DNA from 2 places in the [Pantoea] beijingensis genome. Region 1 is predicted to be linked to the other one. Evidence: predicted binding sites of a transcription regulator. Region 1 holds the regulator's gene; the other holds the start of a gene.
What was found. Region 1 encodes CRP, which controls carbon source genes, mostly activating them, when cyclic AMP is high. Its sites were predicted from a motif close to ATGTGANNNNNNTCACAT; they were not measured.

Region 1 (3,888 bases):
CAGGCGCTTTTCGCAACCTCAAACCATACCTTTCCCAAGAGATCATAAGGCAACGTTAACGTTCCCGGATAACTGAGATGTTCATCAGATTTGCCGATTGGCAGCGCAGGCATCACCAGTACCGGTAAGTCCGCCGGCATCAGTTCAACCGCGCGCGCAATAATACCGGCATTAATCGCGGCATCTACGCGTACGGGCAGGTGTGGGCCGTGCTGTTCCACTGCGCCAATAGGTAATATCACCACCACCTTTTCCATTTCAAGTTCGCTAAACTCACGCGTCGAGAGATCCCACCACCAGCGGGATGAGGGCATATTCATTGGCAACCTCCTGCAATATTTATCTCAGTTTCGCCAATTTAACGCGCTGATGAAAGCAACAAAATTGCCGCACTGTGTTGCTTTTTTTGCATCAAAAAGCGACGGAGATGACTTTGCTGCGCTAAACGTGATAACAATGCACTTCGCCCGAATTTTCTCAGGGAGTTCTATTATGTCATCCAGACACCCGGTTATTGCGGTCACGGGTTCAAGCGGCGCAGGAACCACGACGACCAGCCTCGCCTTCCGCAAAATCTTCCAGCAGCTTAATTTGCATGCAGCCGAACTGGAAGGTGATAGCTTTCATCGCTATACCCGTCCGGAAATGGATCTGGCAATCCGTAAAGCTCGTGATTTAGGGCGCCATATTAGCTATTTCGGACCGGAAGCAAACGACTTCGGGCTACTGGAAGAAACCTTTAGCGAATATGGCCGCAGTGGTCGCGGTAACTCACGTAAATATTTGCACACGTACGATGAAGCCGTGCCGTGGAATCAAGTGCCTGGCACCTTTACGCCGTGGCAACCGCTACCGGAACCCACTGATGTGCTGTTCTATGAAGGGCTGCACGGTGGCGTGGTAACCCAGCAGCACAATGTGGCGGAGAAAGTCGATCTGCTGGTGGGCGTAGTGCCGATCGTTAACCTGGAATGGATCCAGAAACTGGTTCGCGACACCAGCGAGCGCGGTCATTCGCGTGAGGCAGTAATGGATTCTGTCGTACGATCCATGGAAGATTATATCAATTACATCACGCCGCAGTTTTCACGAACCCACATTAACTTCCAGCGCGTGCCGACCGTCGATACCTCAAATCCCTTCGCCGCACGAGATATTCCCTCGTTGGATGAAAGCTTTGTGGTGATCCATTTCCGTGGGCTGGAGGACATTGATTTCCCTTACCTGCTGGCGATGATCCAGGGATCGTTCATTTCCCATATTAATACTCTGGTGGTACCGGGAGGCAAGATGGGGCTGGCGATGGAATTGATCATGGGGCCGCTGGTTAAGCGTCTGATTGAAGGGAAAAAAATTGAGTAACTCGTCAAGCCAGCCAAGGCTGGCAGGAACACTGCAGTGGCGGATCGCAATCCGCCCTGCGGGCTATATTACAGTTCGATGACTTCATAGCTGTGCGTGATCTCTACACCTTTACCCAGCATCAGCGACACCGAGCAATATTTTTCTATCGACAGGTCGACCGCGCGTGCCACCGCTTTATCATTCAATCCGGCGCCACTAACGATAAAATGCACATTAATGTGGGTAAAAAGACGCGGTGCCTCTTCGCGCCGCTCGGACGTCAATTTCACTTCACAGTCAGCCACGTCGTGGCGCCCTTTTTGCAGGATGGAAACCACGTCAATTGCACTGCATCCCCCCGCGGCCATTAATACCATCTCCATCGGACTGGGCGCTTTATCACCGGAATTACCATCCATCAGCACCTGATGCCCGGATGCAGATTCACCTAAAAAAGTCAGCCCTTCTACCCACTTTACACGCGCCTGCATAACATTCATCTCCTGATTCGTCCGGTTGACTTCAGACTACGCTTTACAAGAAAAAACGGCAACGCTATGCAATTCACTTCATGCTGAAGCGAGACAACAGGAGACACTTAGCGAAAGCTGTGCTACAAACGAAGTTGTAATATTTTGCCAACTCATATATACCCTGAAGAGCACGGGTAGCAGGATGGTGGTAAGCGGGTATACCCACATGTAAGACAACGCAGCCAAAAACTTGCAGTCCGAAGTATGACGGGTAATCAGTCCGGCGAAAGTGGGACAACATAATGAGCAGATGCCCGGATAAAATTCCTGATAGGAAAACGCTTGAATATTTCAACGCCTGGCAGGGAATACCCTCCCTGTATTTAGGGCACGATTACAATAGAGGATAACAGCGAATGGTTCTCGGCAAACCGCAAACAGACCCGACTCTCGAATGGTTCCTGTCACATTGCCATATTCACAAGTATCCATCCAAAAGTACGCTGATTCACCAAGGTGAAAAGGCGGAAACGCTCTACTACATCGTGAAGGGCTCTGTAGCAGTGCTGATTAAGGATGAAGAAGGCAAAGAGATGATCCTCTCTTATCTCAACCAGGGCGATTTCATTGGCGAGCTTGGCCTCTTTGAAGAAGGCCAGGAACGTAGTGCTTGGGTTCGGGCCAAAACAGCCTGTGAAGTGGCTGAAATTTCTTACAAAAAATTCCGTCAGCTGATTCAGGTCAATCCTGATATTCTGATGCGTCTCTCTTCCCAAATGGCGCGTCGCCTGCAGGTCACCTCAGAAAAAGTAGGTAATTTAGCTTTCCTTGACGTGACGGGGCGTATTGCGCAAACGCTGCTCAATCTGGCTAAACAACCGGATGCCATGACGCATCCAGACGGTATGCAGATCAAAATCACCCGTCAGGAGATTGGTCAAATCGTCGGCTGCTCGCGTGAAACCGTCGGCCGTATCCTGAAAATGCTGGAAGATCAAAACCTGATTTCCGCACACGGCAAAACGATTGTTGTATACGGCACACGTTAATTCATCCCGACCCACGGCGTGATGTTGCTATCACGCCGTTTTTTTATATTGCGATAACCTGATGTGGCGGAGAATCATTTATCACCCTGAAATAAACTATGCGCTGCGCCAGACGCTAGTGCTGTGTTTACCGGTGGCCATTGGCTGGCTGCTTGGCGATCTCCAAAAAGGACTGCTCTTCTCGTTAGTCCCCGCCTGCTGCAATATTGCCGGGCTCGATACGCCACACAAACGCTTTTTTAAGCGGCTGATTATCGGCGGTGGCTTATTTGCTCTCAGTAGTTTTCTGATCCAGTGGATGACGCAACACCAGCTCCCTTTGCCTGCAATCCTGTTTGCTATGGCCATGCTGCTGGGTGTGACCGGAGAAATTAGCCCGTTACATGCACGGCTTCTCCCCGCGTCCTTGATTGCCGGAATTTTTACGCTCAGCCTTATTGGCCACATGGCGGTATGGGAGCCTCCCCTGCTCTATATACTCGGTACAATCTGGTATGGCGCATTTAACTGGTTCTGGTTTTGGCTGTGGAAAGAGCAACCAATGCGCGAAACGATCAGCCTGCTCTATCGTGAACTGGCCGACTACTGTGAAGCAAAATATAGCTTGCTAACACAGCTCACCGACCCTGAAAAAGCACTACCACCTCTGTTAGTACGACAGCAGAGAGCGGTGGACCTGATCACCATCTGCTATCAGCAGATGCATATGCTGGCGGCAAACCGCCACAGCAGTCATAAGCGACTGACGCGTGCATTTCAAGTGGCACTCGATCTGCAGGAGCATATTGCCGTCAGCCTGTCGCTACCGGATGAGGTGCAAAAACTGGTTGAACGCAGCCATGCTGAAGCGGTGATTCGCTGGAATGCACAGGCGATAGCGGCCCGGCTTCGTACGCTAGCCGATGATATTCTTTACCATCGGCTACCCGAGCGCTTTAGTATGGATAAGCAGCTGCAGGCACTGGAGAAAATCGCACGACAGAACAGTGAAAACCCAGTCGGCAATTTTTGTTATTACCACT
Region 2 (3,888 bases), 410 kb from region 1:
ATTTTTGTTCCAGCAACCAGGCTTTGCTTATCATACGACGGCGTGCAGGTAACATTTGGCTACTCATAATGGACTAACTCCTCGCTGTGTTGCTTACCCACGGCCGCAGCCATAAGGGCCTCCTGCGTGGCCTGTTCTATCGGGAAAGTGCCGCTGAGACGACCTTCATGCATCACCAGAATACGATCGCTCATGCCCAATACCTCTGGCATTTCAGATGAGACTAAGATGATGCTAAGCCCTTCCTCTTTAAATTGATTAATAAGTTGATAGATCTCTTTCTTCGCGCCAACATCCACGCCGCGTGTAGGCTCATCCAGAATCAGTACTTTCGGGCGAGTCATCAGTCCACGCGCGATGGCAATTTTTTGCTGATTACCACCGGAAAGTAGGCCAATCGGTTGATCCATAGACGGTGTTTTTACCTTGAAGAGGCGAATAAAATCGCCTACGGCCAGTTGCTCTTCAGCATGCTTCAGGCGTCCACCCGCGTGACTGAAATAACGCAGAGCGGTTAGCGACATGTTTTCTTTCACTGACATGCCCAACACCAATCCATCACGCTTGCGATCTTCAGAGATATACACGATGCCGTTCGCCAACCCTTCTTCAGGCGTGCGGGCTACAACGCTGTGCCCATCAAGCGTAACGTTACCGCCAGTACGTGGTAACGCGCCGTACAGCACTTTCATCAGTTCCGTACGCCCCGCACCCATCAGCCCCGCCACGCCAAGAATCTCTCCTTTACGCAATGTGAAACTGACGTCATCAACACCAGGACCACTAAGGTGTTCAACCTTAAGCAGGATCTCACCGGGCGCTTTATCCAGCCGTGGATACTGCTCTTCGAGTTTGCGGCCAACCATCATTTCAATAAGCGACTCTTCACTCAGCGTAGTGACCGCTCGCTCTGCAATGAACTGACCATCACGGAAGATGGTGACGTCATCGCAGATTTCGAAAATCTCTTTCATTCGATGCGAGATATAAACAATACCGCAGCCTTGCGCTTTTAATTCGTTAATAACGCGAAATAACGAAACCGTTTCGGTATCCGTCAGGGCATCGGTTGGCTCATCCATAATGATGACTTTCGATTCGAAACTCAGCACTTTAGCGATTTCAACCATCTGCTGATCGCCAATAGAGAGCTCGCTAACCAGCTTGTGGCTGTTAAAGCGCAAATTGAGTCGTTTCAGTAATACATCAGCGGCGGCATACATTTTTTTCCACTGAATACGACCAAAACGATTAACAAACTCACGTCCCAGAAAAATGTTTTCCGCGATACTGAGTTGGGGGATCAGATTAAGTTCCTGATGAATAATACCGATACCCGCTTCCTGTGAAGCCTTTGGTCCATTGAAGCGAGTTTCATTACCCAACCACAACAGCGATCCGGCATCACGCTGATAAATACCGGTCAGCACTTTCATCATTGTCGACTTACCGGCACCATTTTCCCCGACCAGTGCCATAACGCGGCCAGGATAAACGGACAACGCGGCGCCAGAGAGCGCTTTTACGCCCGGAAAAGATTTATCAATACCTTTCAGTTCCAGTAACGGTTGCATATCAACCTCAGAATGTCACGCCAGCACTGAGGATGACATTCGCATACGGGGAACACTCCCCGCTGCGAATGACAGCCTGACTGCGTTGTGTTTGTAATTTGAACTGTTCATGACTGATATAACGGATACTGATAGGTTTTCCCTGGTGTTGTTGCAATCGTTCAAGATGTGCGATCAGTTCGTTATGAAGCTGCGGATTGTGCTGCTTAATTTCCTCCGCAATGAGGGCACTTTCTACCTGCATCTCTTGCGTTACCGCTTCGGTGACCTGCATAAAACTGGGTATACCATGCGTCAGCGCCAGATCGATACGCTGTGGGCCCACAGGAACAGGTAAGCCTGCATCGCCAATCGTCAGGCAATCGGTATGGCCCAAACGGGAAATCACGTAAGAAACTTCAGAATTCAGTAAGGTGCCTTTTTTCATTTTTTACTCCAGAGCGAAACGTTTCGCTAACAATGAGTTTAAAAAAAGTGCGGCGGAAAACAACGGGAATATGATAAAAATGTGATCGCCATCGAAACGTTTCGCTCTCTGTGTTTAAAATTTGGTTTAGGACAAAGACGTGAGATGAAAAAAGACGATAAAACAGCGGCGTGTTAGCAATGCAGTTGGCACACAATGATGAACCGTTGCGCCGCCACGCACTGGCTGATCTTGATGCAGGGGGCGGGCAGGGTAAGCGTTTTACCGGCCGACGGGACAGGAAAAGCCGACTGCAGCTTAGAACTTTCCATCGTTAGCAATCTCGCAATGCTGCACGAGATTGCTAACGCGATGTGCTAATCGTCAGGAAGGGGGTTTTCAGCCTTCTCCCGGTATATCACCGTTAAATCTCAACCTGCGTGCCTAATTCAATCACACGGTTTGGTGGGATTTCAAACTGATCCGGTGCCCGTAGAGCATTGCGCTGTAGTGCGAGGAACAGTTTTCCACGCAGCCGTAAATACCACGGACGATCGCCAATAATGAGAGACTCATGCGACATGAAAAATGAGGTTTCCATCATCCGGCAGCTCAAACCTTCCAGCCCACAGCGATGGAAAATCTCTTCCATATTGGGCGTTTCTCGCCAGCCATAGCTTGCCACCACGCGCCAGAAGGTGGGCGAAAGCTGCTCAATACTGACACGACGCAGGTTATGCACATAGGGCGCATCTTCCGTACGCAACGTCAGCAGCACCACACGCTCATGTAAAACTTTGTTATGTTTAAGATTATGCAACATGGCAAAAGGAATAACGTTCAAAGCACGCGACATATAAACCGCGGTACCCGGTACACGAACCGGTGGCGATTTCTCCAGCGAAGCGATCATTGCCTCAAGGGAGTTACCGTGTTCATGCATACGACGCAATAAACGGAAGCGTTCACTTTTCCAGGTTGTCATCACAATAAACATCGCCAGCGCCAGGCTTAGCGGTAACCAGCCACCCGAGAACACTTTCACCAGGTTGGCAGAGAATAGTGGTACATCAATGCACAACATCATCACCAGAATCAGCGCAATGAGATAGCGATTCCAGTGCCAGTTTTTTACCGCTACGGTGCAACTCAGGATCGAGGTTAAAACCATGGTTCCCGTAACTGCAATACCGTAAGCCGCCGCAAGATTACTGGAGTGCTTAAAGCTCACGATAACAATCACCACCGCAAAGAAGAGTATCCAGTTAATCACCGGGATATAGATTTGTCCCGACTCATTTTCCGACGTATGAACGATGCGTATGGGTGGCAAATATCCTAATCGCACGGCCTGCCGAGTGAGGGAGAATACGCCAGAAATCACAGCTTGTGATGCAATAACCGTTGCCAACGTGGCCAGAATGAGTAATGGGATGAGCGCCCAGTCGGGTGCCAGCAAAAAGAATGGGTTTTTTATCGCCTCAGGATGCTTCAACAATAACGCTCCCTGACCAAAATAGTTCAGTACCAGCGCCGGTACCACAACAGAGAACCATGCCAGCCGAATAGGGAACTTACCAAAATGCCCCATATCCGCATACAGTGCCTCAACGCCGGTAATCGCCAATACGACGGCACCGAGAGCGAAGAAAGAGATCTGCTTGTATTGCACAAAGAAATGAACGGCCCAGGAAGGATTCATGGCTTGTAACACTTCAGGGTTATCAATAATGCTGCGCGCGCCGAGTATCGCCAGCACGATAAACCATAGCAGCATAACGGGCGCAAAGAGCTTGCCGACAATGCCTGTACCGTGTTTCTGAATAACAAAGAGCAGCGTCAATACTGCTATTGATAAGGGAACGATATACGCATCCAGTGAAGGTGCGGCAATCTCTAAACCTTCAA

Region 2: a site for CRP is predicted at 2,081-2,098, ahead of rbsD (D-ribose pyranase). Genes of this name have one in related genera too.

The regions. Positions count from the first base shown of each region.
Region 1 covers NZ_CP071409.1:367,931-371,818, reverse strand. The annotation lists gene J1C60_RS01580 (creatininase family protein) at 1-320, opposite strand, end outside; gene J1C60_RS01575 (phosphoribulokinase) at 493-1,362, shown strand; gene J1C60_RS01570 (OsmC family protein) at 1,431-1,835, opposite strand; gene crp (cAMP-activated global transcriptional regulator CRP) at 2,234-2,866, shown strand; gene J1C60_RS01560 (YccS/YhfK family putative transporter) at 2,928-3,888, shown strand, end outside.
Region 2 covers NZ_CP071409.1:4,062,756-4,066,643, forward strand. The annotation lists gene rbsC (ribose ABC transporter permease) at 1-55, opposite strand, end outside; gene rbsA (ribose ABC transporter ATP-binding protein RbsA) at 60-1,574, opposite strand; gene rbsD (D-ribose pyranase) at 1,582-2,001, opposite strand; gene kup (low affinity potassium transporter Kup) at 2,405-3,888, opposite strand, start outside.